DNA from 3 places in the Kosakonia sp. SMBL-WEM22 genome. Region 2 is predicted to be linked to each of the others. Evidence: predicted binding sites of a transcription regulator. Region 2 holds the regulator's gene; each other region holds the start of a gene.
The links. The regulator PhoB, encoded in region 2, activates phosphate uptake and scavenging genes when phosphate is short. The targets are predictions, from matches to a motif close to CTGTCATAAAACTGNCNNAT.
Positions count from the first base shown of each region.

Region 1: nudF (ADP-ribose diphosphatase) is a predicted target of PhoB. The motif match lies at 3,802-3,821, and genes of this name have one in related genera.
Region 3: glpT (glycerol-3-phosphate transporter) is a predicted target of PhoB. The motif match lies at 5,474-5,493, and genes of this name have one in related genera.

Region 1 is NZ_CP051488.1:4,281,499-4,292,352, forward strand. Features, by position in the region: gene parE (DNA topoisomerase IV subunit B) at 1-1,211, opposite strand, end outside; gene yqiA (esterase YqiA) at 1,251-1,826, opposite strand; gene cpdA (3',5'-cyclic-AMP phosphodiesterase) at 1,826-2,653, opposite strand; gene HF650_RS20550 (DUF1249 family protein) at 2,678-3,100, opposite strand; gene nudF (ADP-ribose diphosphatase) at 3,097-3,729, opposite strand; gene tolC (outer membrane channel protein TolC) at 3,937-5,376, shown strand; gene HF650_RS20565 (DUF1190 family protein) at 5,520-6,200, shown strand; gene HF650_RS20570 (glutathionylspermidine synthase family protein) at 6,206-7,366, shown strand; gene HF650_RS20575 (TRAP transporter large permease) at 7,416-8,702, opposite strand; gene HF650_RS20580 (TRAP transporter small permease) at 8,721-9,230, opposite strand; gene HF650_RS20585 (TRAP transporter substrate-binding protein) at 9,284-10,261, opposite strand; gene HF650_RS20590 (hypothetical protein) at 10,411-10,560, opposite strand; gene ygiD (4,5-DOPA dioxygenase extradiol) at 10,566-10,854, opposite strand, start outside.
Region 2 is NZ_CP051488.1:1,136,913-1,147,766, forward strand. Features, by position in the region: gene sbcC (exonuclease subunit SbcC) at 1-180, opposite strand, end outside; gene sbcD (exonuclease subunit SbcD) at 177-1,379, opposite strand; gene phoB (phosphate response regulator transcription factor PhoB) at 1,577-2,266, shown strand; gene phoR (phosphate regulon sensor histidine kinase PhoR) at 2,288-3,586, shown strand; gene brnQ (branched-chain amino acid transporter carrier protein BrnQ) at 3,994-5,313, shown strand; gene proY (proline-specific permease ProY) at 5,399-6,748, shown strand; gene malZ (maltodextrin glucosidase) at 7,089-8,906, shown strand; gene HF650_RS05410 (DUF2339 domain-containing protein) at 8,962-10,854, shown strand, end outside.
Region 3 is NZ_CP051488.1:3,337,023-3,347,876, reverse strand. Features, by position in the region: gene HF650_RS16035 (nicotinamide mononucleotide deamidase-related protein YfaY) at 65-1,264, shown strand; gene glpC (anaerobic glycerol-3-phosphate dehydrogenase subunit GlpC) at 1,285-2,535, opposite strand; gene glpB (glycerol-3-phosphate dehydrogenase subunit GlpB) at 2,475-3,731, opposite strand; gene glpA (anaerobic glycerol-3-phosphate dehydrogenase subunit A) at 3,721-5,343, opposite strand; gene glpT (glycerol-3-phosphate transporter) at 5,621-6,973, shown strand; gene glpQ (glycerophosphodiester phosphodiesterase) at 6,985-8,049, shown strand; gene yfaE (class I ribonucleotide reductase maintenance protein YfaE) at 8,526-8,780, opposite strand; gene nrdB (class Ia ribonucleoside-diphosphate reductase subunit beta) at 8,780-9,910, opposite strand; gene nrdA (class 1a ribonucleoside-diphosphate reductase subunit alpha) at 9,962-10,854, opposite strand, start outside.

The DNA.
Region 1 (10,854 bases), 1.9 Mb from region 2:
CAATCCGCCAGCTTGCCGGGCAGCGCCGGGCCGCTGGTGAGCTTTTTACGCACCACTTTTTTGGCGGCGCGCATGCGCCGCTGGGCGCTGGAGATCGCCATCTCTGCCAGCATTTCCGCGGTCTGAATATTCTGGTTCAGCCACAGGCTGAAGGCATCTTTCACCACGCCGGAGACAAACGCCGCGCACTGGCGAGAGGAGAGACGCTCTTTGGTCTGCCCGGCAAACTGCGGATCCTGCATTTTGACCGACAGCACATAGGCGCAGCGATCCCAGATATCTTCCGCCGAGAGCTTCACCCCGCGCGGCAGGATATTGCGGTATTCACAAAATTCGCGCATCGCATCGAGCAGCCCCTGGCGCAAGCCGTTAACGTGGGTGCCGCCCTGCATAGTCGGGATCAGGTTAACGTAGCTCTCGGTCAGTAGCTCGCCGCCTTCCGGCAGCCAGAGCAGCGCCCAGTCCACCGCTTCCGTTTCGGCAGAGAAGTTGCCGATAAAGGGTTTTTCCGGCAGCGTCGGCAAGCCGTTTACCGCTTCGCTCAGGTAGTCGTTCAGACCATCCTGGTAGCACCAGCGCTGCTCGGCGTTATTCACATTGTCTTTAAAGACAATCTCAACGCCCGGACAGAGTACCGCTTTCGCTTTCAGCAGATGCATCAGGCGGGAGACGGAGAAGCGCGGGCTGTCGAAGAAGGATTCATCCGGCCAGAAGTGAACGCTGGTGCCGGTATTGCGCTTACCGCAGGTGCCGATGACCTGCAGATCCTGCACCTTATCGCCATTCTCGAAAGCGATGCTGTAGACCTGGCCGTCGCGTTTGACGGTCACTTCCACGCGCCGCGACAGGGCGTTAACCACCGAAATACCAACGCCATGCAGGCCGCCCGAGAACTGGTAGTTTTTATTGGAGAACTTACCGCCCGCGTGCAGGCGGCAGAGGATCAGTTCGACAGCAGGAACGCCCTCTTCCGGGTGGATATCCACCGGCATACCGCGCCCGTCGTCGATAACTTCCAGCGACTGGTCGGCGTGAAGAATGACCTCCACGCGCTTCGCGTGGCCCGCCAGCGCTTCATCCACGCTGTTATCAATAACTTCCTGCCCCAGATGGTTAGGGCGCGTGGTATCGGTATACATCCCCGGACGGCGGCGAACCGGCTCAAGCCCGGTGAGTACCTCTATGGCATCAGCGTTATAGGATTGCGTCATGGTGTATTCGTAGATAGTGATCGCATCGTTTCCGGCGGCTTATTCAAGCCCAAGGAAATCGATAATCTGTGTGAAATGTTTCTCAAAGCCCGTGAAGGCGTGATTTCCGCCCTCTTCAACTGTCTGGCGGCAGGCATCGTAATAGGCCACCGCCTGGCGGTAATCGAGCACTTCGTCCCCGGTTTGTTGCAGCAGCCAGATCAGATCCGGCGCCTCAAGCGGGTCAACTTGCATCACTTTGAGCTCGTAAATATGGCGAGACTCTAGCACATATTGCTGCCCTGTGTAGGGGTTCTCGTTAGGGCCGAGATAATCCGCCAGCAATTCAAACGGCCGCACCGCCGGATTGACCACCACCGCCGGCAACATAAAGCACTGCGAGAGCCATGTCGCCAGATAACCACCGAGTGAAGAGCCGACAATACCGAGCGTTTTTCCGCCCCGCTCTAGCACCAGCGACTCCAGCATCTCTGCGGCTTCGGCCGGATAGGGTGGCAGCTGCGGCACCACCATTTCAATATGCGGATGCTGCTGGGCGACCCATTGCGCCAGCTGCGTCGCTTTGCCGGAGCTGGGCGAACTGTTGAAACCATGTATATAAAGAAGCGTTGACATCAATAGCCTTCTGAGGCGGTATCGGGCCTGAATTCGCTCCCCGCCAGACGGCACACTTCGGTGTGCAGCGTTCCGTCAGGGTAGAGATCCAGCCAGCGCCAGCCTGGCGCGATGGTATCGAGCGTGAAGCTGGCACAGTGCGGCTTAAACTGTACGCAGGTGGACGGCGTCGCCAGCAGGCGGCGGCCATTCCAGTTGAGATCCAGTTCCTGGTGGATATGCCCGCATAGCAGCGTACGCACCTGCGGAAAGCGTTGCAGGACGTTATCCAGCTCCGCGGCGTTGCGCAGGCTGTGCTGATCGAGCCAGCTGCAGCCGGACGGCAGCGGGTGATGATGCAGAAGCAGTAACGTATGACGCTGCGGGCTATCGGCGAGTTTTTTCTCCAGCCAGTCGAGCTGAAATTCGCTTAGCTCACCGTGCGGCACGCCGAACACCTGGCTGTCGAGCAGCAGAATTTGCCACTGCTCACCGATAAAAACACGTTTAGCGGATGAGATACCCGCATCCTGCAACGCGCTGTACATGGCAGGTTGAAAATCGTGATTGCCCGGCAGCCAGACGCAGGGTGCGTCGAAGCTTGCGATGCCTTCAGCAAAGTGCTGATAAGCCGCAGCGGTATGATCCTGCGCCAAATCGCCGGTGGCGACGATCAGATCGCACGCACGCTGCTGAGCCCGGATCGCGTTCAGTACCGCCTGATAGCTCTCCCAGGTATTTACTCCTAACAGCGTTTCATGCTTTTTGGCGAACAGGTGAGAATCGGTTATTTGTAATACCCTGACTCTGGACTCACTCCCCAGAGAGAGGTTTAACAGGCTTTCCAAATGGTGTCCTTAGGTTTCACGACGCTAACAAACCGGAATCGCCATTGCTCCATGTGCTAAACAGTAACGCAGCCAGTCGGCCAGAAACTGGTTAATTTGATGCTTTTCGTCGCGTTGATGCAACTTTTTATTGGGGTAATCATACCGCGCTTTAAATCGAAAGATCTGCTGGCTCGAACACACTTCGGCCACCATCGCATCGTGATACAGGCGCACTGTCATTGAGGGCAGGCTCCAGTAGCTGACGGCAGGCGCGGTCTGTTCAATCTCCACAAGCGTAGTGTAGCGGGTGGATTCAACAATCGTTAATCGGTACTGCGCATTGGTCACCTGATAACTTACCGCTTCGCCCGCCTCATCATTACGCGGTAGCAGGCGGCGCAGCTGGGCGAAATTGGTTTCGCACAGGCGCATCATTTCCGGGAAGTCAGGTGTGTAACGCTTCATTTTTTCCACTCGTTTTGTAAGCTCTCATAATGCAGCTGCAGCCATTGCAAGGCGATGACAGACGCTGCGTTGTCAATTGTCCCCTCTTCTACCCACTGGTAAGCCTGTTCCCGGCTCACCACATGAACACGAATATCTTCGTTTTCATCCACCAGACCATGAATACCTGAGGCCTGTGTGGCATCCACTTCACCAACCAATACGGCAGTGCGCTCGCTGGTCCCCCCCGGGCTTGCCAGGTAGCTCAGCATCCTTTTTACGCGTCCGACCGCTAAACCGGCCTCTTCATCCGCTTCACGCCGGGCAACCTCTTCATCCGATTCGCCCGTTTCGATCATGCCGGCAACCATTTCCAACAGCCACGGCGTGTCGCTGGTATCAAACGCCGCGATGCGGATCTGTTCGATCAGCACAACTTCGTCGCGCACAGGGTCATAGGGTAGCAAGACTGCGGCATGACCGCGTTCAAAAATTTCACGCTGCACTTCGCCACTCATTCCACCATTAAAAAGACGATGGCGAAAACGATAGCGAACGAGCGAAAAAAAACCGGTGTAGAGCGTTTCCCGTGCAATAATTTCTACATCATTTTTTGTGAAAGTGACGATGGATGAGTCTGGCTTATTCATTGGCGGCATCTCATATGAAGTGATGATAAATCGGTGGATTTTCAAGCCTGTTTTACGCGTGTTTCAAGCGCTATGTGTTAGATTGATGCAAATTTATGCCGATGGCACGTTACGCCAAGCTTTCGCGGTGCGTACTTCTGGTAGAATCTGCGATTATTTTTTCCAATTTAGATCAGCGCTAGTACTGCTTCACAACAAGGAATGCAAATGAAGAAATTGCTCCCCCTCTTTATCGGCCTGAGCCTGTCCGGTTTCAGTGCGATGAGCCAGGCAGAAAACCTGTTACAGGTTTATCAGCAGGCGCGTTTAAGCAACCCGGATCTGCGTAAATCCGCCGCCGACCGCGATGCCGCCTTCGAAAAGATCAATGAAGCGCGTAGCCCGTTACTGCCTCAGCTTGGTTTGGGGGCAGATTACACCTATACCAACGGTTTCCGCGATAGCCAGGGCGTCGATTCCAGCGTGACCAGCGGTTCACTGCAATTAACGCAGACCATTTTTGATATGTCGAAATGGCGCGCGCTGACTTTACAGGAAAAAAGTGCCGGGATTCAGGATGTCACCTGGCAGACCGACCAGCAGACGCTGATGCTGAACACAGCCACCGCCTACTTCAACGTACTGAGCGCTATTGATACGCTCTCTTTTACCGAAGCGCAGAAACAGTCTATTTATCGCCAGTTAGATCAAACCACCCAGCGTTTTAACGTTGGCCTGGTTGCCATCACCGATGTGCAAAACGCCCGCTCACAGTATGACACCGTGCTGGCGAACGAAGTTTCCGCACGTAACGCACTGGATAACGCAGTAGAGACACTGCGCCAGGTAACCGGCAATTACTATCCGGAACTGGCCTCGCTGAACGTTCAGAGCTTTAATACTGATAAACCGCAGCCGGTTAACAATCTGCTGAAAGAAGCAGAAAAACGTAACCTGACGCTGTTGCAGGCGCGTTTAAGCCAGGATCTGGCGCGCGAGCAGATTCGCCAGGCGCAGGATGGTCATTTGCCGACTCTGGATTTGACCGCCTCTACCGGTGTGTCAAACTCCTCCTACAGCGGCTCCAGAACACGTAATAACTCGCAGTTTAGCGACTCCGACGTTGGTCAAAACAAAGTCGGCCTGAGCTTCTCACTGCCGCTCTACCAGGGTGGTCAGGTGAACTCGCAGGTTAAACAGGCGCAGTATAACTTCGTGGGTGCCAGCGAGCAGCTGGAGAGCGCGCACCGCAGCGTGGTGCAGAACGTTCGCTCCTCCTTTAATAACGTGAACGCCTCGATCAGCAGCATCAACGCCTACAAACAGGCGGTGGTCTCTGCGCAGAGCTCACTCGATGCGATGGAAGCGGGTTACTCGGTCGGTACACGCACAATTGTTGACGTGCTGGATGCCACCACTACGCTTTACAACGCCAAGCAGCAGCTCTCAAGCGCTCGTTATAACTACCTGATTAATCAGCTTAATATTAAGCAAGCTCTCGGTACGCTGAACGAGCAGGATCTGGTCGCGCTCAACGGCGCGCTGGGCAAATCCATCTCTACCGCGCCAGAGAGCGTGGCACCGGAGAACCCGGAGCAGCAGGCTAAGGTTGAGAACTTCGGCGCGGGTGCACAACCTGCCGCCGCGCGCACCGGTCTGACGCGCTAAACACCCGCAATACATCACGGGGGCGCACAGCCCCCGTTTTTACGTAAGGCAACGTAAAGGCCTTCCCGCCTCGCTTTAACTTCGCCCCCCCATCCTCTATCCTGATTGTTTATTCATGCCTTTGGGTCCACAGGAAGATAACAATGAAACGGACAAAAAATATCAATCATGCGACGTTCCGCAAAAGCTGGAGCGCACGTCATTTAACGCCTGTCGCGCTGGCGGTCTCCGCCGTGTTTATGCTGGCAGCCTGTGAACAAAGTGACGAAACGGTTTCTATGTACCAGAACGCTGACGACTGCTCCTCGGCGAATCCAGGTAAAAGCGCGGAGTGTAAAGCCGCCTATAACAATGCCTTAAAAGAAGCCGAACGTACCGCGCCGAAATACGCCTCGCGCGAAGATTGCGTGGCCGAGTTTGGCGAAGGCCAGTGCCAGCAGGCACCCGCGCAGGCAGGCGTAGGCGCGCCGGGCACTGAAAACCAGGCGCAGAACCAGTCCAGCGGCAGCTTCTGGATGCCGCTGATGGCCGGTTACATGATGGGCCGCTTAATGGGCGGCGGCGCGGGCTTTGCTCAACAGCCACTTTTCAGCTCGCGTAACCCGGCAAGCCCGGCTTACGGGCAGTACACCGACGCCTCCGGTAAGGGCTACGGCGCAGCGCAGCCGGGCCGCACCGCAACGGTGCCAAAAACCGCCTTAGCGCCGAAACCGGCAACTACCACCACCGTAACCCGCGGCGGCTTTGGTGAATCTGTCGCTAAACAGAACACCATGCAGCGCAGCAGCGCCTCCGGCAGCTCCAGCCGTTCAATGGGTGGCTGACGTCGATGGAGAGAATCAGCATTAGCGAGCGCCCGGACTGGCGCGAGAAGGCAACGGAGTATGGCTTTAATTTTCACACCATGTATGGCGAGCCCTACTGGTGTGAAGATGCCTACTACAAACTAACGCTTGCCCAGGTTGAGAAGCTGGAGGATGTTACCGCTGAACTGCACCAGATGTGTCTGCAGGTGGTAGAGAAGGTCGTTGCCAGCGATGAGCTGATGACTAAATTCCGCATTCCGAAACACACCTGGGGCTTTGTGCGCCAGTCGTGGGCCACGCGTCAGCCTTCGCTCTATTCACGTCTCGATCTCGCCTGGGATGGCGTCGGTGAGCCTAAGCTGCTGGAAAATAACGCTGACACGCCGACCTCGCTGTATGAAGCTGCCTTCTTTCAGTGGATCTGGCTCGAAGATCAGCTCAACGCAGGCAATCTGCCCCAGGGCAGCGATCAGTTCAACAGCCTACAGGAGAAGCTTATCGCTCGCTTCGTCGAGCTGCGCGAGCAGCACGGCTTCCAGCTGCTGCACTTCACCTGCTGCCGCGACACGGTAGAAGATCGTGGAACGGTGCAGTACCTTCAGGATTGCGCGGCGGAAGCGGAGCTGGCCTCTGAGTTCCTCTATATCGAAGATATCGGCCTCGGCGAAAAGGGTCAGTTCTCCGATCTGCAGGATCAGGTGATCGGTAACCTCTTCAAGCTCTATCCGTGGGAATATATGCTGCGCGAAATGTTCTCCACCAAGCTGGAAGATGCCGGCGTGCGCTGGCTGGAGCCGGCCTGGAAGAGCATCATCTCCAATAAGGCGCTACTGCCGATGCTGTGGCAGATGTTCCCGGATCACCCTAATCTGCTGCCCGCCTGGTTTGCCGATCAAGATCATCCGCCGATGGAGAAGTATGTGGTGAAACCGATCTTCTCCCGCGAAGGTGCCAACGTCTCGATCGTTGAGAACGGCAAAACCGTCGAGTCGGTGGAAGGCCCGTATGGCGAAGAGGGGATGATCGTGCAGGAGTTCTACCCGCTGCCGAAGTTTGGCGACAGCTATACGCTGATTGGCAGCTGGCTCATAAACGATCAGCCCGCCGGCATCGGCATCCGCGAAGATCGGGCGCTGATCACCCAGGATCTCTCCCGCTTCTATCCGCATATCTTTGTCGAATAAGTAAAAACCCGGCCATCAGCGCCGGGTTTTTTATTCCCTCTGGCTCAGCCTACATCACGCCGAACAGCTTCGGCAGGAAGAGTGAAATGGCCGGAATATAGGTCACCAGGAGCAGCACCACGAACAGGATGGCGTAGAAAGGCAGCATCGCCTTCACTACCTGCTCGATCTTCTGTTTACTCACCGCGCTGGCGACAAACAGCACCGATCCCACCGGCGGCGTAATTAACCCAATCCCCAGATTGACCAGCATAATCATGCCGAAATGCACCGGATCGATACCCAGCGCATTGGTCACCGGCAGCAGCACCGGCGTCAGGATCAGGATCAGCGGCGCCATATCCATCAGCGTGCCGAGCAGCAGCAGCATGATGTTAATGCACATCAGGATCACATACTTGTTGTCGGAGAGCTGGGTAAACGCCTCGGTGATGCGGCCCGGCAGCTGCATATAAGTCATCACCGCGCCGAAAGCAGAGGCGAAGCCAATCAGGATCATCACGATGGTGACGGTTTTCACCGTGCGGTACATCAGCTTCGGCAGCTCGGACCATTTGTAGTCACGATAGATAAACATGGTGACGAAAAAAGCCCACAGACAGGCGATCGCCGCCGATTCGGTAGCGGTGAAGATCCCGGAGAGAATGCCGCCCATGATGATCACCACCGTCATCAGCCCCCACAGCGTATCGGCAAAGATCTTTAACGCCTGGCGAAACGGCACGCGCTCCCCTTTCGGATAGCCGCGCTTATGGGCAAAGACCACGCACATCACCATCAGGGTAAAACTGAGCAGCAGGCCAGGCAAAATCCCGGCGATAAACAGCGCGGCGATGGAGACGGTTCCGCCCGTCGCCAGCGAGTAGATCACCGAGTTGTGGCTGGGTGGCGTCAGGATCGCCTGCACCGATCCGCTGGCGGTAACGGCGGCAGCGAAATCGCGCGGGTAACCCTTTTTATCCATCTCCGGGATCATCACCGAGCCAATCGAGGCGGTATCTGCCACCGACGATCCCGAAATGGCACCAAAAAAGGTCGAAGCGACGATATTGACCAGCGACAGGCCGCCGCGGATAAAGCCGACAAAGATATAGGCAAAGTTGACCAGCCTGCGGGCAATGCCGCCCTCCGCCATAATCGCCCCGGCCAGAATAAAGAACGGGATCGCCAGCAGTGAGAATTTATTGACGCCGTTGGTCAACTGGATCATCACCGCTTCCAGGGGAATATCGATATACCACGCGCCGAGTACCGCGCTGATGCCGACCGCATAGGCGACCGGCACGCCAATCGCCAGCATAATGGCGAGCGTAAAGACCAGAATAAATGCATCCATAGAGGTTCCTTACCGGAGTCAGCTCGACGAGCCGAGCATCACCACCGGACGGTGGTACTGCGCGCCAAAAAGCATCTTCTCGACAATAAACAGAAGGGTGATCGCAGAGCCAATCGGCAGCGGTAAATAGCTCTCTCCGGCGGTAAAGAGCGGGAACTCCGCCACCGGCTGCTCCCACAATTCGGCACACAGCGTCGCGCTATACCAGAGAATGAAGAGGCTGATGGCCATCAGCATCAGATCCGCCAGCAGGAAACAGATCTTACGCAGCGGCTCGCTTAACCTGTCGGTCATCATGGTGACGGCGATATGCGATCCGGCGCGGTAGCTCACGGCAGCGCCGATAAAGGTAAAGGTCACCATGCAGATGATCGCCACCGGCTCCGGCCAGGAGAGCGCACTGTTCAACACATAGCGGGCAAAAATCCCCACGGGGATAATCGCCACCATCACTAACAGCGCAATACCCGCCACCCACATCGAGAGACGATAGAGAATATCCATTAACAACGAATAGCGTTCTGCCATAACGGTTTTCCCGGTAGAAGTCGCAAACGGGCAGGCGAAGCTGCCCGGCCAGCTTACTGCACGTCCTGAATCCGCTTAATCAGATCCTGGTGCGCGTTACCGTACTTATCGCGTACCGACTGCGTGGCATCGTAGAAAGCTTTGGTGTCGATGTCGTGGAACTGCACCCCGCCCGCCTTCATCGCCTGTAACGACTTCTCGTTATAGGCTTTCCACAGCTCGCGCTGCTCTGCCTGCGCCTCTTTCGCCAGCTTCAGGATCAGCTCCTGATCCTCTTTTTTCAGCTTGTCCCACTTAGCTTTTGAGAAGAGAAACAGCTCGGGAATGATGAAGTGTTTGCTCCAGGTGTAGTTCTTCACTACCGGCAAATAGTTGTGCGCCACAAAGGTCGGCGGGTTGTTCTCCGTGCCGTCAATCACCCCGGTTTGCATGCCGCTGAAGACTTCACTCACCCCCATCGCCACCGAGTTCGCCCCCATCGCTTTCAGGGTATCGAGGGCAATCGGGCTACCCTGCACGCGGATTTTCATCCCCTTCAAATCTTCCGCTTTCGTGACAGGCGCTTTGGTGATCAGGTTGCGCGTGCCGGCATCCATCCAGCCGAGGAAAATCAGCCGCGATTTGCTGCTGGCCGAGAGCCGGTTGCCAATCTCCTGGCCAATCATGCCGTCGAGCACTTTGTGCATATGATCTTCATCGCGAAAGATATAGGGCAGCGTGAAAACGTTAATCTCCGGCAATATCGCCGCCACAGGCGTCATTGAGACGCGAATGATGTCGATCGCGCCGATTTGCGCCTGCTCAATCACCTGCTTCTCATCGCCTAATACGCCGCCGGGAAAGGTTTTAATTTCCAGCCGGCCATCGGTGGCTTTACTTAATTTCTCACCCATATGTTTTACCGCCACGACATTGGGATAATCCGCCGGGTGAACATCGGCAGCGCGAAACGTTTGTGCGAGCGCGGTATGCGACATAAAGAGCAGAGCGGAACCGATCGAAAGAGTCAGAAAACGTTGTGCAGAGTTCATATTGCCGGATCTCCAGAGGTTTAATTTTTGGCACAGTCAAAACTGCCGCGAGCAGAGAGCGCGTGGCTGGGAATCAAGAGTGGTTATGGGTATGAGAACAGGTCAATCAGAAGAGTAGTGACTGGTGAGAATTTGCGCGACGATGGGGTTCACAAAAAAACATCAAATTCAGCACAGCGTTTCATTTTTGCAGCGTAGCTCTTTTTATTTTCATAAAAACCCCGGTTCAATGGCGTTTTTTTGCGATCTTTCTCCGGTTTCCGCGATCCTGACGTAAAAAATGGCGCATTGCGCGCCATCGTTTTTACCCCACCTGCACCGACAGCATGCTGATAGAAGCCATCTCCATCCCCTCAACGGGAATCGACAGCGGCTCGTTGCCATCCCATGCGCCAAGCACATAGAGCAGCGGCAGAAAGTGTTCCGGCGTTGGATTGGCGAGCGAACCGCTATCATGGTCGAGATAGTTGACCAGCGGGTGCTGCTCAACCGGCCCCTGCCACGTCAGGTTCTGCTTCACAAAATCGTTGAAAGCGACTGCCCATGGAAAAGGCGTGGTGTCACCGTGCCAGCGCGCCGTACGCAGGTTATGC
Region 2 (10,854 bases):
GCGTGGCGTCTCGTGGTAGAGGGCGAGGCAGATAGCGTCCAGCAGGGTGGTTTTCCCGGCCCCCGTTGCCCCGGTAATGGCGAACAGCCCGTTGCTGGCGAAGGGCTCTTCGGTAAAGTCGATTTTCCACTCGCCCTTCAGCGAGTTGATATTTTTCAGCCGTAAACTGAGGATTTTCATGCGTCGTTCTCCTCATCCAGCGCCTGGCGGGTCTCGCCGAACAGCGTATGTAAGCGCGCACTCTGCATCTCGTCGAGCTCCTCCTGTGCCAGCCTGCGGTCAAAGACCTCTTCCACTTTTAACTCGCTCAATGTTTCACGCAGCTCACCGGCGAGCAGACGGTCGCGCAGCTCGCGGCTGCGGCGCACCAGCAGCACTTCGACGGGCAGATCTTCGGTTACCTGCTGGATTTTGCGCTGCATATCGACCAGATAGTCGCTGCTGACAATCTCAATATCGAGCCACACCGGCGGCGTGGCGGGGGCATCGCGCCACTGCTCAAGCTGACGGCAGATATCGGCAAACTCGCCCTTAATCACCGCCAGTGGCTGAGTGGCGGGCACGTCAATAGTGGTGACTTCTGCCAGCTTGCCATCGGCAAATGTCACCAGATTGACCCCTTTGCTTTTTCCTGTCTCATCAAAGCTCAGTGGGATCGGTGAGCCGCAGTAGCGAATATGCTCCGTGCCGCCGATTTTCTGCGCGCGATGGATATGGCCAAGCGCGATGTAATCCGCCGGGGGAAAGTTTTGTGCAGGGAAAGCATCCAGCGTGCCGATATAGATATCACGCACCGCGTCACTTTTACTCGCGCCGACGGTGGTCAAATGGCCGCTGGCGATAATCGGTAACGGCTTATCGCCGCGCAGGTCGCAGGCGGCCTGATACTGCTGCTGATAGTAGTCGGTGATGGCGGCCAGCAGGTGCTGCTGTTTTTGCTGCCCGGACATCCCCGCCTGGCTGACGGTAATGTCGCGCGGGCGCAGAAAGGGCACCGGGCAGAAGACCGCGCCGGGTTCGCCGTCGCGGCGATAGAGCAGAAACGGCGCAACGCCTGCGCTGGCGACTACGGTGGTGTTGAGATACGCGAGGATCTCTTTTGATTCATTGAGGGTCGCCACGGAGTCATGGTTGCCCGCCAGCACGATTAACTGGCAGCCGGTGCGCTGCAAACTGACCACAAAGCGGTTATAGAGCTCGCGGGCGTAGCTCGGTGGCGATCCGGTATCGAAAATGTCGCCCGCCACCACGATGGCGTCGACCTGCTGCTGCTCGGCCGTGGTTAACAGCCAGTCCAGAAAAGCGCTGTGCTCGGCGGCGCGGCTTTTGCTGTAGAAGTTTTGGCCGAGATGCCAGTCCGATGTGTGAAGAATGCGCATAGTGATCCCGTGGCAAAAAAGCATAACGGCGATTATAAACATTAAGCGGGTCAGGGACATCGCCTGGCGCAAATTTGCGTTGTCACATTCGCGCGGGCTGGGTCATATAGCGGTCATCTTATTCATAAATCTGTCATAAAACTGACGCATAATGGCGACGCTATTTATACTGCAGACTAATTAATACAGGGCGAATGATGGCGAGACGAATTCTGGTCGTGGAAGACGAAGCACCGATCCGTGAAATGGTGTGCTTTGTGCTCGAACAAAATGGTTTTCAGCCTGTTGAAGCTGAAGATTTCGACAGCGCGGTAAACCAGCTTAATGAACCCTGGCCGGATCTGGTGCTGCTGGACTGGATGTTACCCGGCGGGTCCGGCATTCAATTTATCAAGCACCTGAAGCGCGAAGCGATGACCCGCGATATTCCGGTGATGATGCTCACCGCGCGCGGTGAAGAGGAAGATCGCGTTCGCGGTCTTGAGACGGGGGCAGATGACTACATCACCAAGCCCTTCTCGCCGAAAGAGCTGGTGGCGCGCATTAAAGCCGTGATGCGCCGCATTTCGCCGATGGCGGTGGAAGAGGTGATTGAGATGCAGGGCTTAAGCCTCGATCCCTCCTCCCATCGTGTTATGACCGGCGAAAACCCCCTCGATATGGGCCCCACCGAATTTAAACTCTTACACTTCTTTATGACCCACCCGGAGCGCGTTTACAGCCGTGAACAGCTGCTGAACCACGTCTGGGGCACCAATGTCTATGTTGAAGACAGAACCGTAGACGTGCATATTCGTCGTCTGCGTAAAGCGCTGGAAGGGAGTGGACACGACCGGATGGTGCAGACGGTACGCGGCACGGGATATCGTTTTTCGACCCGTTTCTGAAATTTGACAGGAGTGTGACGCGTGCTGGAAAGGCTGTCATGGAAAAGGCTGGTGCTGGAGCTCCTCCTTTGTTGTATCCCCGCCTTTATTCTGGGCGCGATGTTCGGCTATCTGCCGTGGTTTTTACTGGCGGCGGTGACCGGGCTTCTGGTCTGGCACTTCTGGAATCTGCTGCGTCTCTCCTGGTGGTTATGGGTCGATAAAAGCATGACGCCGCCGCCCGGCACCGGCAGCTGGGAGCCGCTGCTCTATGGCCTGCATCAGATGCAGATGCGCAATAAAAAGCGCCGCCGCGAGCTGGGCAACCTGATCAAACGCTTTCGCAGCGGTGCCGAATCGCTGCCGGATGCGGTGGTGCTGACCACGGAAGAGGGGATGATCTTCTGGTGTAACGGCCTTGCGCAACAGCTGCTGGGGCTGCGCTGGCCCGATGATAACGGGCAGAACATCCTTAACCTGCTGCGCTACCCCGAATTTACCCAATACCTGAAGAGCCAGACCTTCAGTAAGCCCCTCAATCTGGTGCTCAACAACGGTCGCCACTTAGAGATCCGTGTAATGCCCTACAGCGAGCAGCAGCTGCTGATGGTGGCGCGCGATGTCACGCAGATGCACCAGCTGGAAGGGGCGCGGCGCAACTTTTTTGCCAACGTCAGCCATGAGCTGCGCACGCCGCTGACGGTGCTGCAGGGCTACCTTGAGATGATGCAGGAGCAGACGCTGGAGGGCGCACCGCGCGAAAAAGCGTTACACACCATGCGTGAGCAAACCTCGCGGATGGAGGGGCTGGTGCGCCAGCTTCTCACCCTGTCAAAAATCGAAGCCGCGCCGACGCACGGTGCGAATGAAGTGATTGATGTGCCGATGATGCTGCGCGTGGTGGAGCGGGAAGCGCAAACCCTCAGTCAGCAGAAACAGAGCTTCAGCTTTGAAATTGACAGCCAGTTGAAAGTGCTGGGCAGCGAAGAGCAGCTGCGTAGCGCCATCTCGAACCTGGTCTATAACGCGGTGAATCACACCCCCGCCGGGACGCATATTATCGTGCGCTGGCAGCCGGTGGCGCACGGTGCGGAGTTTAGCGTTGAGGATAATGGGCCAGGGATCGCCGCCGAGCATATTCCGCGCCTGACTGAGCGTTTCTACCGCGTGGATAAAGCGCGCTCCCGGCAGACCGGCGGCAGCGGGCTTGGTCTGGCAATAGTCAAACACGCGGTAAATCACCATGACAGCCGGCTTGATATCAGCAGCACGCCGGGCAAAGGGACGCGATTTAGCTTTGTCTTACCGGAACGCCTGATTGCCAAAAACGCCCACCCTTAATCACCTTGTCAGCTTATCTTTCCGGCGGCTTGCTGCGGCGAGCCGCTCTGCCTCGCCTCATCGTGCGACTGCAACGTAGTTTGTACGGTTGTTGCTTTTTTGTTCGCACGATCAGCCACGTGTTTTTCTGATAAATAGAGTTTTTCACTGGCTGGTTTCTGCTGTTTAGTATAACTATCTGGTTTTGCGATCCCGACTTGCCTTTAAACGTTATAAGCGTTTAAATTGCGCCCCATGCATTGTCAGACCGACTGTGTTTGCGTGGTAAACCGAAAAACTATTCTTCGCCACGCAGTGCATTAAGCATTTCCCGCTGATTTAACGCGTTAATGATGCGTTATTGTCCGGTGCGGAGAGGCTAATTATTCAACATATTTACGACACCACATCCACAGGCAGTAAACATTATGACCCATCACTTAAAACCGCGTGACATCATCGCGCTGGGCTTTATGACCTTCGCGCTGTTTGTTGGCGCAGGTAACATCATTTTTCCTCCTATGGTCGGCTTACAGGCGGGTGAATTCGTCTGGACGGCGGCGCTGGGCTTCCTGATTACTGCGGTGGGCCTGCCGGTGCTAACGGTGGTTGCGCTGGCAAAAGTGGGCGGCGGCATTGATAGCCTCAGCACACCGATTGGCAAAGTCGCGGGCGTGCTGCTGGCAACGGTCTGCTATCTTGCCGTTGGGCCGCTGTTTGCCACGCCGCGTACTGCAACCGTCTCTTTTGAAGTGGGTATTGCGCCGCTGACCGGCGACGGCTCTTCGGCGCTGCTGATCTACAGCCTGGTCTACTTTGCATTGGTGATCCTGGTCTCTCTCTATCCGGGCAAACTGCTTGATACCGTCGGCAATTTCCTTGCGCCGTTGAAAATTATCGCTCTGACGATTCTGGCAATCGCTGCGCTGGTGTGGCCTGCCGGTCCTATCAGCCATGCGCTGGAAGCCTACCAGACTGCGCCGTTTTCTAACGGTTTCGTCAATGGCTACCTGACGATGGATACCCTCGGTGCGATGGTCTTCGGTATTGTTATCGTGAATGCCGCCCGCTCGCGCGGCGTGACTGAAGCGCGTCTGTTGACTCGCTATACCGTCTGGGCGGGTCTGATGGCCGGCGTTGGCCTGACGCTGCTCTATCTGGCGCTCTTCCGCCTTGGTTCTGACAGCGCGACGCTGGTCGATCAGTCCGTTAACGGCGCGGCGATTCTCCATGCTTACGTTCAGCACACCTTTGGTGGCGCGGGCAGCTTCCTGCTGGCAGCGCTGATTTTCATCGCCTGTCTGGTGACGGCGGTTGGCCTGACCTGCGCCTGCGCAGAGTTCTTCGCCCAGTACCTGCCGCTCTCTTACCGCACGCTGGTCTTTATCCTCGGTATCTTCTCGATGGCGGTCTCAAACCTTGGTCTGAGCCACCTGATCCAGATTTCGATTCCGGTGCTGACGATGATCTATCCGCCCTGTATCGTGCTGGTGGTCTTGAGCTTTACCCGACCTTTCTGGCATTGTTCCACCCGCGTCATTGCGCCGACCATGTTTATCAGCCTGCTTTTTGGTATCCTTGACGGCGTGAAAGCCTCCGCGTTTGCTGAGCACCTTCCTCTCTGGACACAGCGCTTACCGCTGGCGGAGCAGGGCCTGGCCTGGCTGTTGCCGAGCCTGGTGATGGTGGTTCTGGCCGCTATCTGGGATCGTGCGGCGGGACGTCAGGTGACCTCCAGCGCGCATTAACAGCAGCAAGCACGGTTTGTTGAACCACGGGGTAGCGCACTCCGTGGTTTTTTATTTTTTGTGATGAATAACGGCAGTGGAAACGATGGAAAGTACGAATAAGCTGAAGCGTGGGCTAAGCACCCGCCACATTCGCTTTATGGCGCTGGGTTCAGCGATCGGCACCGGGCTGTTTTACGGCTCCGCGGACGCCATCAAAATGGCCGGGCCCAGCGTGTTGCTGGCCTATATTATCGGCGGGGTCGCGGCGTATATCATTATGCGTGCGCTGGGCGAGATGTCCGTGCATAATCCGGCCGCCAGCTCTTTCTCACGCTATGCGCAGGAAAACCTCGGCCCGCTGGCCGGTTATATCACTGGCTGGACCTACTGCTTTGAAATTCTGATTGTCGCCATCGCCGACGTCACCGCCTTCGGCATCTATATGGGCGTCTGGTTCCCGACGGTGCCGCACTGGATCTGGGTACTGAGCGTGGTGCTGCTGATCTGCGCCATCAACCTGATGAGCGTAAAAGTCTTCGGCGAGCTGGAGTTCTGGTTCTCCTTCTTTAAAGTCGCCACCATTATCATCATGATCGCCGCCGGTTTTGGCATCATTATCTGGGGGATCGGCAACGGCGGGCAACCGACCGGCATCAGCAACCTCTGGAGCCACGGCGGCTTCTTCAGTAACGGCTGGTTGGGCACGGTGATGGCGCTGCAAATGGTGATGTTCGCCTACGGCGGTATCGAAATCATCGGTATTACCGCCGGGGAAGCGGAAGAGCCGGAGAAGTCGATTCCGCGCGCCATCAACTCTGTGCCGATGCGTATTCTGGTCTTTTATGTCGGCACGCTGTTCGTCATTATGTCGATCTATCCGTGGAACCAGGTGGGCACCAACGGTAGCCCGTTTGTGCTGACCTTCCAGCATATGGGCATCACCTTTGCCGCCAGCATCCTGAACTTTGTCGTGCTGACTGCTTCGCTGTCGGCGATCAACAGCGATGTGTTTGGCGTCGGGCGTATGCTGCACGGCATGGCGGAGCAGGGCAGTGCGCCGAAGATGTTCGCCAAAACCTCCCGCCGCGGCATTCCGTGGGTGACGGTGCTGGTGATGACGCTGGCGCTGCTGATGGCGGTCTATCTCAACTACATCATGCCGGAGAATGTCTTCCTGGTGATTGCCTCACTGGCGACCTTCGCCACGGTGTGGGTGTGGATCATGATCCTGCTGTCGCAGATTGGTTTCCGCCGTCGCCTCTCGGTGGACGAAGTGAAAGCGCTGAAGTTTAAAGTGCCGGGCGGCGTGGCGACCACCGTTGCCGGGCTGATCTTCCTGGTATTTATCATTGCGCTGATTGGCTGGCACCCGGAAACCCGCATTTCGCTCTATGTCGGCTTTGCATGGATTGTGCTGCTGCTGATTGGCTGGGCGTTTAAACGCCGGGCATAAAGATCCAGTAGCGTCATCTCTCTTCGTAGGTCGGGTAAGGCGTAGCCGCACCTGGCGTTATGCCTGATGGCGCTACGCTTATCAGGCCTACGATCTCTGCGCATTTAAACGCCGACGTAAATTCTCTGGCGTTATTGTTTCGCCCTTGTAGGCCGGGTAAGGCGTAGCCGCCACCCGGCGTTATGCCTGATGGCGCTGCGCTTATCAGGCCTACGATTCCCCCTTTTCTCTGTCTTATCTCTGCGCCCCGTCTCTCCCCCCCCTAAAAAGAGGGAAAGAATGAGGCGGGCCGGGCCGAACGTTAGCTACAGTGATCCTGATTATGTAAAGGGGATCGTTGATGTTGAATGCATGGCACCTGCCCGTCGCGCCGTTTGTGAAAGCGCACCAGCAGCAGTTAATCATTAACCTCTGGCTGCGCGGCACGGATTTACCGTCGCGCGTCACGCTGCGAATTGAGATCGATAACGAAGAGACGCCGGTTGCGATGCACCGCGCGCGCAACACCGCTAATAATGGCGTCACCCTCTGGCGCGCCGCTATTGATATCAGCAACGGCCAGCCGCGCCGCCGCTACAGCTTTAAACTGCTGTGGGACGATCGCCAGCTCTGGTTTACGCCGCAGGGCTTTAGCCGCTTCCCGCCCGCCAGGCTTGAGCAGTTTGCCATCGATGCGCCCGACGAAGGCCCGGCGTGGGTCGCCGATCAGGTCTTCTACCAAATCTTCCCGGATCGCTTTGCCCGCAGCGAGGCGCGCACTGCGCAGCAGGACCAGCGTTACTGGCACCACGCCGCAGGGCGCGAGATTCGTTTTTGCGACTGGGATGAGCCGCTTACCGGCGAAGCGGGCGGGTCGACCTTTTACGGCGGCGATCTGGACGGCATCAGCGAAAAGCTGCCTTATCTGAAAAAGCTCGGCGTCACCGCGCTCTATCTCAACCCGGTATTTGTCGCCCCCAGCGTGCATAAGTATGACACTGAAGATTACCGCCACGTCGACCCGCAGTTTGGCGGCGACGAGGCGCTGCTGCGTCTGCGCCGTAACACGCAGGAGAATGGCATGCGGCTGATCCTCGACGGCGTCTTTAACCATACCGGCGACTCCCATGCCTGGTTCGACCGTCATAACCGTGCCACCGGCGGGGCCTGTCATAACCCCGATTCGCGCTGGCGCAGCTGGTACAACTTTGATGAAAATGGCTACGCCCATGACTGGCTGGGCTACGCCAGCCTGCCGAAACTCGACTACCGCGCTTCGTCGCTGATTGAGGAGATCTATCAGGGCGAGGAGAGCGTTGTGCGTCACTGGCTGAAAGCGCCGTGGAATATGGACGGCTGGCGGCTCGACGTGGTGCATATGCTGGGAGAAAACGGCGGGGCGCGAAACAACCTGCATCACGTCAGCGGCATTACCCGGGCGGCAAAAGAGACCCAGCCTCAGGCCTATGTGGTGGGCGAACACTTTGGCGATGCGCGCCAGTGGCTGCAGGCCGATGCTGAAGATGCAGCGATGAACTACCGCGGCTTTACCCTGCCGGTATGGGCGTTTCTCGCCAATACCGATATCTCCCTTGATCCGCAAAGTATCGATGCGCAGACCTGCGCTGCCTGGATGGATAACTATCGCGCCGCGCTGTCGCACCAGCAGCAACTGCGGATGTTTAACCAGCTCGACAGCCACGACACGCCGCGCTTTAAAACCATTCTCGGCAAGGATATTGCCCGCCTGCCGGTGGCGGTGGTGTGGCTCTTTTGCTGGCCCGGCACGCCCTGCATCTACTACGGCGATGAAGTAGGATTGGATGGCGCGAACGATCCCTTCTGCCGCAAACCCTTCCCGTGGCACACAGCGCAGCAGGATGGCCACCTGCTGGCGCTTTACCAGCGGATGACGAAGCTGCGTGCCCGCAGCCAGGCGCTGCGTCACGGTGGCTGTCTGGTGGTCTTTGCCCGGCAGGATGTGCTGGTTTTTCTGCGTGTCTATCGCCAGCAGCGGGTGCTGATTGCCATTAACCGCGGCGAAGCGTGTGAAGTAGTGCTGGAAGATTCACCGCTGCTGCAAGCGAAACAGTGGCGGCTTCTGGAAGGTACAGGTAACCTACAGGATGGCGTGCTGACGCTTTCAGCCATCAGCGCTTCTGTCTGGTCTGCCTCCTGAGCCTGCGCGAGGGGAGGCGGGCGTAACGTCTCCCCTTTAGCGAAGGCGAAAGTACATGGATGGTCTTCTGATATTCGGTGTTATCGTGCTTATCCTGGCGCTGGTCGTGGTGCCGATAATGGCGATTGTTGCCTGGCGGCGCAGCCTTGCCACGCAGGTCGAGCTGCAACTGCTGCGCCAGCGCGTCAGCATACTTGAACAACGGGCAGTTGCCCCTGCGGTGAGTGAGGAACTTGCCGTTGAGCCGGTAAACGAGCCGGTAAGCGCACCGCCTGAGGTGCCGCCGCCAATACCTGAGCCGCAGCCGATGGCGGCAAGCGAAATTATCCCTGCACAGCCGCAACCCGCACCCAATGTCTGGGGGCGTAAAGTCGCGACGGCAGAGCCGACGCCAACGCCTGCGGTGCGTGAACGTAAAGAGACGAAAGCGCCGGATGGCGAATCCTGGGGCGTGGTTACCGCGCTGGTGCGCTGGTTTATGCAGGGCAACCCGCTGGCGAAACTCGGCGTGCTGCTGCTCTTTATCGGTCTCTCTTTCCTGCTGCGTTACAGTGTGGAATATGCGCTCTTCCCGCTGGAGCTGCGGCTTGTCGCCGTGGCGGTTGTCGCGCTGGTGCTGCTGGTTCTCGGCTGGCGATTGCGGCATAAACAGACGGTATTTGCCCTTATTTTGCAGGGCGGGGCGGTAGGCGCGCTCTATCTCACGGTATTTGGCGCGTTTCGCCTCTGGCAAATGCTGCCGATGACGCTCGCCTTTGCGCTGCTGATTGTGATCTGCGCAGCCAGCGTCGGCCTTGCGGTGCTGCAACGGGCGCTGAGCCTGGCGCTGCTGGCAAGCCTCGGCGGCTACCTCGCGCCGATCCTGCTCTCTACCGGCGGCGGGAGCCATATCGCGCTCTTCTCGTTCTACCTTCTGCTCTCCGTTGGCATTCTCGCGATCAGTGTTTGGCAGCACTGGCGCGAGCTGAATATCCTCGGCATGTTCTTCACCTTCGGCGTGGCCGCCCTGTGGGGCATTTCCAGCTATCGCCCGGAAGATTACCTCAGCTGCCAGCTCTTCCTGGTTGCCAACTTGCTGATTTTCGGTGTCTTCAGCGTGGGGCTTTCACTACGTGCCCAGCGCCGGGGCGAGCGCATTATCGACGGTGTGCTGCTGTTTGCCCCTCCGCTGGCGGGTTTTGGTATGCAGTACGCCATGACGCAGCACTGGGCCTACGGACCGGCCTTCAGTGCCCTCGGTTTTGGCCTTTTCTACCTGACGCTCGCCGCGGTTGCCCTTAAACGCTTCCCGGCCGCTGGTAAGCCGCTGGTGCTCGCCGCGCTGGCGCTGGGCGGGGCGTTCGCGACGCTCGCCATTCCGCTGGCCTTGTCCGCGCGCTGGACGGCAATGGCCTGGTCGCTGGAAGGGCTTGGTGTGCTGTGGCTCGGCGTGCAGCAACAGCAGCGGCGCATGAGCTACAGCGGCACGGCGCTGTTGCTGCTGGCGCTCTTCAGTGCGCTGTGGGCGGTAGCCAATGGTATCAACGCGCTCTCCACGCTGATGATTTTTGCTGTCCTCAGCGCCAGCTGGCTGGTCGGCGCAGGGCTGTGGCGCACGATTCGACGCGAGGGAAGCTGGCTGCTGCTGGCGGGTGGCATTCTCTACTGGATTATCGCGCTGGCGGGCGCGGTGGAGCTTGTGATGCCGCAAGCGATGCAGATGGGCTTTGGTCTGTTGCTGCTGGTGGCGCTCTCCGTGTGGCTGTGGCGCGCTGGGAGTATGCGTTTTGCCTGGCCGGAGCTCGGGTATGCCCAGTGGTTACTGTGGCCAGCGATGGTGTTGTTAATCGGCGAGCGGCTGGTTGCTCAGGGGCACCTGCTGGCGTCCGGCTGGCAAAACCTGGTCTGGTGCGTGGCGCTGCCTTCTGCGCTATTGCTGTTACGTAAAGCGGGCGGCACGCTGCTACCG
Region 3 (10,854 bases), 2.2 Mb from region 2:
CGTTTCCCCCTCTTTACTCTGCGCATGCGCTATAGTGTTTCAACCCCGATTGCAGGAGCGAACGATGTTAAATGTGGAGATGTTATCGACCGGCGATGAAGTGCTGCATGGCCAGATTGTCGATACCAATGCGGCCTGGCTGGCCGACGTATTTTTTAACCAGGGGCTGCCGTTAACGCGCCGCCATACCGTTGGCGATAACCTCGACGACTTGATTGCGATTTTGCGCGAGCGCAGCGAACAGGCAGATGTGCTGATCGTTAACGGCGGTCTCGGGCCGACCAGCGACGATTTGAGTGCGCTGGCAGCGGCCACCGCCAAAGGCGAAACGCTGGTGCTGCACGAAGCGTGGCTTAAGCAGATGGAGCGCTTTTTTACCGATCGCGGCCGCGTCATGGCCCCCAGCAACCGCAAGCAGGCAGAGATCCCCGCCAGCGCCGAGCTGGTCGATAACCCGGTCGGTACCGCCTGCGGGTTCGCGTTGCAGTTCAACCGCTGCCTGATGTTCTTTACCCCAGGCGTCCCCTCAGAATTTAAAGTGATGGTTGAGCAGGAGATCCTGCCGCGTCTGCGTGAGCGTTTCACTCTGCCGCAGCCCCCGGTTTGCCTGCGTCTGACCACCTTTGGTCGCTCCGAGAGCGATCTGGCGGAGAAACTCCAGCATCTCGATCTGCCACCCGGCGTGGTGATGGGTTACCGCTCATCGATGCCAATTATCGAACTGAAACTGACCGGCCCGGCGGAGCAGCGCGCGGCGATGGAAGCCCTGTGGCCGGAAGTGAAAAAAGTGGCGGGGGAAAGCCTGATTTTTGAAGGCACCGAGGGTTTACCGGCCGCGATTGCCGCCGCGCTGCGCGAGCGCCAGCTGAGCCTGACACTGAGCGAGCAGTTCACCAGCGGGCTGGTGGCGCTACAGCTCTCCCGCGCAGGCGCACCGCTGCTCGCCAGCGAAGTGCTGCCCTCACAGGCAGAAGCGCTGGCACAAACGGCGCGCTGGACAACCGAGTTACGTAACCGGCATCTCGCCGGGCTGGCGTTGACCGTCACCGGGCTGGAAGAGGATCATCTCAACTTCGCGCTGGCGACGCCGGAAGGCACCCGCGCCCTGCGGGTGAAGTTCAACAGCAGCCGCCACAGTCTGGCGGTGCGCCAGGAGGTCTGTGCGATGATGGCGCTGAATATCCTGCGCCGCTGGTTGGCGGGGAAAGATATCGCCAGCGATCACGGCTGGATTGCGGTAGTCGAAACCCTCTCGGTGGAATAACCCTGCGACAGGCGCTGACGTTAGCCTAATGCCCGCGCCAGCAGCGTAATGGGATGTTCGCACGGTTTGCCGGTGGACATCTCAATCTGCCATTTACAGGTCTCACAATCCGTCACCACCAGATCCGCACCGCTGGCGTCAATCTGCGCAAACAGCGGTGCGCCAATGGCCTGCGAGGTGGCGTAGTTCTCCCGCTTGAAGCCATAGGTGCCCGCGATGCCACAGCAGGCAGAGTCCAGCACCGTTAACGCCAGCCCCGGAATGCGCCGCAGCAGATCCAGCGTATAGTGCGTCCAGCCCATCTTCTCCATATGACAAGGGGTGTGATAGACCACCTTCAGCGGCATCTCTCTTAGCCGCAGACTATGCCCCTCATCGAGTTGTCGCCAGATCCAGCGGGTCGCTAAATCAATATGTGTGCGCAGGTGGCTGTTATCGACCTCCAGCAGGTGTGGATACTCATCGCGCAGGGTGAAGGCGCAGGTGGAGGAGGTGGCGAGCACCTGCAGCCCATCCATGCCAATCGCCTGCTCTAATGCGCTGAGGTTGAACTGCGCCTGCTTTTTCGCCTTCGCAAAGTAGCCGTTGGCAATTAGTGGGACGCCGCAGCACTTCTCACGCTGCAATAACTGCACGCCAATGCCCATCTGGTTCAGCACGCGGATCAGGTCTTTCCCCAGTTGCGGATGGTTGTAGTTGACATAGCAGCCGTGGAAAAACGCCACCTGCTCGCTGTAGGCGCTCTGCTGCGTCGCCACGCTGCGATACCAGCGGCGAAACGTGCCGCCGCTGGCGTATTTCGGCAGCGTGCGGTGGTGATCGATTTTTAACGCTTTATCCAGCAACTGGCGCACCGGCTTCAGGGAAGTCGCGGCGTTGACCAGCGGCGCGACGGGTGTCGATAGCGTGCCCATCAGATCCGTATGGCTGAGAATGGCGTTACGTACCGAGAGCGGTTTTGCCCCATGCTGCGCGCGGGCGCGCTGGATCATATCGCCAATGTTCACCCCGGATGGGCAGGCCGTTTCGCAGCGCTTGCAGTTGGTGCAATATTTCAGCGCATCGTCATACAGCGCGGCATCTTTCAGCCGCAGCCGCTCGCCATCGGGTCCGGCCTGTTTCGGCCCGGGATAGGCGGGGTTAACCCGGCTTACCGGGCAGGCGGTGGTGCAGGCGGTACATTTGATACAGCTTTCAAAAGAGGTGTGCATTAGGGTTTTCCTCCCTGATCGAGGATCTGCTGCGCCGCATGCAGCGCTGTTACGGCGCATACGCCACCACCGCAGCCCTGGGCGATGGCGTCATAGCCGCCAAGCAGCGAGCCGATCGCATAGAGATTCTCAAGCGGTTGCCCGTCGCGCAGGCCGTGCAACTGTTCATCGGTGCGGACGCCGAACTGGTGCCACGGCTGTGGGGCAAAGAGATCGTCGCCATACCACTCCCGGCGGGAGTCACTTTGCAGAACATCAAGGTTGAATACTGCCTCGCGCACGCGATCGCGCCCGGCGACCAGCCCGTTACTGAAAAAGCTGCCGCTGGCCAGCACGACATGGCGGGCGCGCAGCGGCAGATCGTCATGCTTGCGCGTCCAGAGCTGCGTCACCTTACCGTGATTAATATCGGCGCGCAGCACCTCATCGCCCGGCATCCACTTACCGCCGCTGCGCAGAAACCGTTGCTGCAAGGCGTGCTGTAAGCGCATGCCCATCACCGAAGGCGGCAGCGTGGCGATCAGCCGCAGCGGGCAGGCGAGATCTTCGCTTAGGCGGGTAAAAACGGTGCTCTCTGTCAGACCAAAACAGGCGGGAAGCCACAGCATCTCATACCGCTCACTTAGCGGACGCAGGGCGGCGCAGAGATCGGCGTAATGCTCAGGGCGATCGAGCTGGCGCGCAATGGTCACGGCGCGAAACTCGCTCGGGTTATCGCGAAGCGTGTCGAGAAGCGGGAGCGCAATCTCTTCCGCCCCGGCAGCAATACCGCGCTGGCGCAGCGCGTCCACTGCCAGCTCGGACTGAAAATCGAGAAAGCCGCTGATGCCGACGACACCGACGCGCAGCCCCTGCTGCGGTTTCAACGCAATCTCTTGCGGGCTGAGCCACGCCCGGCGCCAGCTGCCCAGCGGCGTGACGCGCAGGTGCGGCGTATCGACATCGCCCTGCATTTTTAGCCCGCAGTCGGCGAGCAGGGTTTGAGTTTGCCGCGCATAACGGCACACGCGTTCAGCGCCGAGCCGCGCATAGGGGTGCTCGGGGTGATGGTGTTGCAGATGCGCAATGGCCTCTGTCAGTGTGCCGACCGTTTTGCCGTCTGGCAGACGGGAGAGCAGATCGAGAGAGCCGGAAGAGAAGCTCAGCGCGCTCTGGCCGCGGCTGACAATCGCGCAGCGCTGGCCGCCCTCGCTCAGACGAATGCCGCACAGCAAGCCTGCCAGCCCGCCGCCGATAATCACCGTATCAAATCTCATCATCCTGCTCCTTCTCCAGCCCGCACAGACCCTGGTAAACCCAGCGGGTAAACTCGCTCTCACGCAGCGCATCGCCCCAGGCAATAGGTTTAATTCCCTTCCAGCGCTCATTCAGAAACGCCGCCAGCTGCCTGCGCGCCTCGTTGTCGCGCGTAACGTGCAGCCGGTTTAGCTGCCCGGCGGCACGGCAGGCGCAGAGCTCGCCCTGGCAAGTGCCCATGCCGACGCGGGTGCGGCGGCGCAGATCGAGCAGTGAGGTGACATTGAGGTTTTCCACCGCATACTGCACCTCGCCTGCGGTAACGGCTTCGCACTCGCACACCAGGCTGCGGCTGTGCCGGTCGCTGGCGAGCCACGCCGGGGCGCGATCGCCGTGGCGGTAGACCGCTGAACCGCGCAGCGGCGTCGGCAGGGAGATGATTTTCTTCAGCGCCTCGTCTGGTGAACCGAGCGATCCCGGCAGCGCTTTTGTCGCCGTGGTGCAGGCTACGTTATGGTTGAGCTTGCGGCAAACCGCATCCGTTGCCCATTCGGCCATCAGACGGTAGGTCATCAGCTTGCCGCCGGTAATAGTGATAAACCCTTCCAGCCCGTCGCGCGCGGCGTGGTCGAGCAGCACAATGCCACGGCTGACGTTACGCCCGCTGGGATCGTCATCGCTCGCCACCAACGGGCGCACGCCAGCATAGGCACGCAGGATGCGCGTTTGCCCCATCACTGGCGCCAGTTTCTCCCCTTCACGCAGCAGAATATCGACCTCATCAGGCGTGACGCGCACGTTATCGATATCGGCATAATCAATCTGCGTTGAGGTGGTACCAATCAGTGAAATGGTGTCGCCGGGCACAAGAATATCGGCATCGGCAGGCTTGCGGCAGCGGTTGATGACATGCTGATTAATGCGGTGATCGAGGATCAGCAGCGCGCCTTTTGCCGGGAACATGCGAATGCGCAGATCGGCATACTCCGCGATGCGCTGGCCCCAAATCCCGGCGGCATTGACCACCACCGGCGCATGCAGATCGCGGATTTCATTGCTGGCGAGATGGCGCAGGCGCACGCCATACACCGTGTCGCCCGTGCGCAGCAGGCCGCACACTTCATGCCCGGTGAGGATTTTTGCGCCGTGTTCGCGGGCATCAAGCATATTACTGGCGGTGAGGCGGAAGGGGTCGACAGTACCGTCCGGCACACGCACCGCGCCGATTAGCTGCGGGTTGACGCTCGGCTCCATGCGCCTGGCTTCCTGTGGGCTAATGGCCTGCGCGGCAATCCCGGCGCGGGTGCAGGCTGCAATAAAGTGTGACTGGTAGTTCAGATCGTCTTCCGGCAGGGTGATAAACAGCCCGTCGGTCGCTTCAATACAGTGGCGGGCAATACGTTTGAGGATCTGGTTTTCGGCGATGCATTCGCGCGCCGATTCGCTGTCGGTCACCGCATAACGCGCGCCGCTGTGCAGTAAGCCGTGGTTGCGGCCGGTGGCACCGGTGGCAATGTCATGGCGTTCAAGCAGGACAGCGCGCAGGCCGCGCAGGGCGCAATCACGGGCGATACCGGCACCCGTTGCGCCGCCGCCAATAATGATCACATCGTAGTCGTTTGAGTAGGGCACGGTCGTCTCCTGGCTGGTCGACGTTCTTTACCGACCATTTAGCCATACCCTTACTGTGGTTTGTTTGATATCGCGCATATACGAACAAGAAACGAAAGTGAAATGCACTTTTCCGCACGAAGTTAGAGCTTTGTCATATTTCTGTAACATTATATGTGGCATTTCATTCTTTCTCGTCAAAACTTTCTCTACAATCCGCCGCGTATAACCCAAGCGATTTTCGTTTTCACTCATGACGCCTGTTGTCATGACTTTTACCGTGCCACGGAGGCAGTTTATGTTGAGCATTTTCAAACCGGCCCCCCACCAGGCGCGTCTGCCCGACGCGCAGGTTGATCCTCTGTACCGCCGCTTACGCTGGCAAATCTTTCTGGGCATTTTCTTTGGTTACGCCGCCTACTACCTGGTGCGTAAGAACTTTGCGCTGGCGATGCCCTATCTGGTTGAGCAGGGCTTCTCGCGCGGCGATCTGGGCTTTGCGCTGTCGGGGATCTCCATTGCCTACGGCTTCTCAAAATTCATTATGGGTTCGGTGTCGGATCGCTCGAACCCGCGCGTTTTCCTGCCCGCCGGTCTGATCCTCGCGGCGGCAGTGATGCTGTTTATGGGCTTTGTGCCGTGGGCCACCTCCAGCATCGCCGTGATGTTTGTGCTGCTGTTTCTTTGCGGCTGGTTCCAGGGGATGGGCTGGCCGCCGTGCGGACGCACGATGGTGCACTGGTGGTCGCAGAAGGAGCGCGGCAGCATTGTGTCGGTGTGGAACTGCGCTCATAACGTCGGCGGAGGCCTGCCTCCGCTGCTCTTCCTGCTGGGAATGGCGTGGTTTAACGACTGGCATGCGGCGCTCTATATGCCGGCCTTTGGGGCCATTTTGGTGGCGATAATCGCGTTCGCACTGATGCGCGACACGCCGCAATCCTGCGGTCTGCCGCCGATTGAAGAGTACAAAAACGACTACCCGGATGATTACAGCGACAAACATGAAGAGGAGCTAACGGCGAAGCAGATCTTTATGCAGTATGTGCTGCCAAACAAGCTGCTGTGGTACATCGCCATCGCTAACGTCTTTGTCTATCTGCTGCGCTACGGCATCCTCGACTGGTCGCCGACCTACCTGAAAGAGGTGAAGCATTTCGCGCTGGATAAATCCTCCTGGGCCTACTTCCTCTATGAATATGCGGGCATTCCCGGCACGCTGATCTGCGGCTGGATGTCGGACAAAGTCTTTAAAGGTAACCGCGGCGCGACCGGCGTCTTCTTTATGACGCTGGTGACCATCGCCACCATCGTCTACTGGCTCAACCCGGCGGGCAACCCGGGCGTGGATATGGCCTGCATGATCGTTATCGGCTTCTTGATTTACGGCCCGGTGATGCTGATTGGTCTGCACGCGCTGGAGCTGGCGCCGAAGAAAGCGGCCGGTACCGCGGCGGGCTTTACCGGCCTGTTTGGCTACCTCGGTGGTTCGGTGGCGGCGAGCGCCATTGTTGGCTATACCGTCGATTTCTTCGGCTGGGATGGCGGTTTCATGGTGATGATTGGTGGCAGCGTGTTAGCGGTTCTGCTGCTGATCGTGGTGATGATTGGCGAAAAACGCCATCACGCTGACGTGCTTGCGCGTCGTCAATAACAGGAGATGTTATGAAATTGTCCTTTAGCCGCATGACCACAGGCCTGCTGCTGGCGGGCCTGATGGCAGGCCAGGCGCTGGCCGCCGAAAAGCTGGTGATCGCCCATCGCGGTGCCAGCGGTTATCTGCCGGAGCATACGCTGCCTGCCAAAGCGATGGCCTATGCCCAGGGCGCGGATTATCTGGAGCAGGATCTGGTGATGACCAAAGACGATCGTCTGGTGGTGCTGCATGACCACTATCTCGATCGCGTCACCGATGTCGCCGAGCGCTTCCCTGACCGCGCCCGCAAAGATGGTCGTTACTATGCCATCGATTTCACGCTGGATGAGATCCGCTCGCTAAAGTTCACCGAAGGGTTTGAGTTAAAGAACGGCAAGAGAGAACAGGTGTTCCCGGGCCGTTTTCCGATGGGCAAATCCGATTTCCGTATTCATACCTTTGAAGAGGAGATTGAGTTTGTGCAGGGGCTGAACCACTCGACCGGCAAAGATATCGGTATCTATCCGGAGATCAAAGCCCCGTGGTTCCACCATCAGGAAGGGAAAGATATTGCGAAGGCGACCCTTGAGGTGCTGAAGAAGTACGGTTACAGCAGCAAGAAAGATAAGGTCTATTTGCAGTGTTTCGACGCCGATGAACTCAAGCGTATTAAAAACGAACTTGAGCCGAAGATGGGGATGGATCTCAATCTGGTGCAGCTGATTGCCTATACCAAATGGAATGAAACCCAGCAGAAGCAGCCGGACGGCAAATGGGTCAATTATGATTATGACTGGATGCTGAAACCCGGCGCGATGAAGCAGATTGCGCAGTACGCGGATGGTATCGGCCCCGACTACCATATGCTGGTGGCGGATGACTCGAAGCCGGGACACGTGCAGTTAACGGCAATGGTGAAAGAGGCGCATGCCAGCCATTTGCAGGTGCACCCGTTTACAGTGCGCGCCGATCAGCTGCCACCGTATGCCGCCGATGTGAATCAGCTTTATGAAGTGTTGTATCACCAGGCCGGGGTCGATGGGTTGTTTACCGATTTCCCTGATAAAGCGGTGCAGTTTTTGAAGCGGAAATAAAAGCAGGGTACTGATAAGCGAAGTTGCCTGATGGCGCTTTCGCTTATCAGGCCTACGGAAAGGATGAGCGTGCAGAAACTGTAGGCCGGGTAAACGCAGCGCCACCCGGCATATTGCCTGATGGCGCTTTCGCTTATAAGGCCTACGGAAAGGATGAGTATGCAGAAACTGTAGGCCGGTTAAACGCAGTGCCACCCGTCATGTTGCCTGATGGCGCTTTCGCTTATCAGGCCTACGGAAAGGATGAGCGTGCAAAAACTGTAGGGCGGGTAAACGCAGTGCCACCCGGCATATTGCCTGATGGCGCTTTCGCTTATCAGGCCTACGGAAAGGATGAGCGTGCAAAAACTGTAGGGCGGGTAAACGCAGTGCCACCCGGCATATTGCCTGATGGCGCTTTCGCTTATCAGGCCTACGGAAAGGATGAGTGTGCAGAAACTGTAGGCCGGGTAAACGCAGTGCCACCCGGCATTTTTTTACATCTCGATCTCGATGTCGCCTTTCGCCCGGCAGCAGCAGGGCAAAATTTCCCCTTCGTTGATAAAGGCCAGCGGCTCGCTAATCCAGTCCACCTGGCCTGCTACCAGCCGACAGCGGCAGGAGCCGCAGTAGCCTTCGCGGCACTGGTATTCAACTTCCACCTGCTGGGACTCCAGCGCCACCAGCAGGGAAGGGTGCTCTTCCGGGCAATGCACCTGCGTGCCGGAGAGGCGGAGCGTAACCCGGCTCATCACAGCTGGAAGTTGCTCAGATCGTCGGTATCGACCTGCGAGTCGATCTGGCCGACGAGGTAGGAACTCACTTCCACTTCCTGCGGCGCCACCTGCACGTTATCAGAGACCAGCCAGGTGTTAATCCACGGAATTGGGTTCGAGCGAGTCTGGAATGGCAGATCGAGGCCCACCGCCTGCATACGGATGTTGGTGATGTACTCAACATACTGGCAGAGGATATCTTTGTTCAGGCCAATCATTGAGCCGCCGGAGAAGAGATACTCCGCCCACTCTTTCTCCTGCTGTGCCGCCTGCACAAACAGATCGTAGCACTCCTTTTTGCACTCTTCGGCAATCTCCGCCATCTCAGGATCGTCAGCGCCTGAGCGCAGCAGATTCAGCATATGCTGGGTGCCGGTCAGGTGCAGGGCTTCATCGCGGGCGATCAGACGGATGATTTTGGCGTTGCCTTCCATCAGTTCGCGCTCGGCGAAGGCGAAGGAGCAGGCGAAGCTGACATAGAAGCGAATCGCTTCCAGCGCGTTCACGCTCATCAGGCAGAGATAGAGCTTCTTCTTCAGCTCGCGCAGGCTGATGGTGACGGTTTTGCCGTTCACGGTATGAGTGCCTTCGCCCAGCAGATGCCAGTAGTTGGTCATCTCAATCAGCTCGTCATAGAAGGAGGAGATCCCTTCTGCGCGCTTGAGGATCTGCTCGTTAGTGACGATATCGTCAAACACCACCGCCGGATCGTTAACGATATTGCGGATAATATGGGTGTAGGAGCGCGAATGAATAGTTTCTGAAAACGCCCAGGTTTCCACCCAGGTTTCCAGCTCCGGAATGGAGATGAGCGGCAGCAGCGCAACGTTCGGGCTACGGCCCTGAATTGAGTCCAGCAGCGTCTGGTACTTCAGGTTGCTGATAAAGATATGTTTTTCATGTTCCGGCAGTGCCTGGAAGTCGATGCGATCGCGGGAAACATCAACTTCTTCCGGACGCCAGAAGAAGGAGAGTTGCTTTTCGATCAGCTTTTCGAAGATGTCATATTTTTGCTGGTCGTAGCGCGCCACGTTCACCGGCTGGCCAAAGAACATCGGCTCGAGCAGCTGATCGTTTTTCTTCTGAGAAAAGGTGGTGTATGCCATGAATGTGAGTCCTGTCTTGCGAAAAAAAGGGCGGGTTTCCCCGCCCCTTAGTTAGATCTTACATGCGCCGCTTTCGCAGCCATCGTCCTGGATAGAAGGGACCAGGTCATCCTGCGCATCTTCCGCGCCATCGCGGGTGTTTTGATAGTAGAGCGTCTTCACACCAAATTTGTAGGCGGTCAGCAGGTCTTTCAGCAGCTGCTGCATCGGCACCTTGCCCGACGGGAAGCGGGTCGGATCGTAGTTGGTGTTCGCTGAAATCGACTGGTCGATAAACTTCTGCATAATGCCGACCAGTTGCAGGTAGCCGTCGTTATTCGGCATTTCCCACAGCAGCTCGTAGGCATCTTTCAGCTCTTCATAATCCGGCACCACCTGGCGCAGGATGCCATCTTTCGAGGCTTTGATGCTCACATGGCCGCGCGGCGGCTCAATGCCGTTGGTGGCGTTGGAGATCTGCGACGAGGTTTCAGACGGCATCAGGGCAGAGAGCGTCGAGTTACGCAGGCCGTGTGTAGTGATATCGTCACGCAGCGCTTCCCAGTTGTAGTGCAGCGGCTCGCTGGTAATGCCATCGAGATCCTTTTTATAGGTATCGATCGGCAGAATGCCTTTCGCGTAGGTGGTTTCGTTGAACCACGGGCAGGCACCTTGCTCTTTCGCCAGCTCGTTGGAGGCTTTCAGCAGCCAGTACTGAATCGCTTCGAAGGTCTGGTGCGTCAGGTTGTTGGCGCTGCCGTCGGAGTAGCGCTTGCCGTTTTTCGCCAGCCAGTACGCGAAGTTGATGACGCCGATACCGAGGGTACGACGACCCATCGCGCCACGTTTTGCGGCCGGGATCGGGTAGTCCTGGTAATCAAGCAGGGCGTCGAGGGCGCGCACTGCCAGCGTTGCCAGCTCTTCCAGCTCGTCGAGGTTCTTAATCGCGCCGAGGTTAAAGGCAG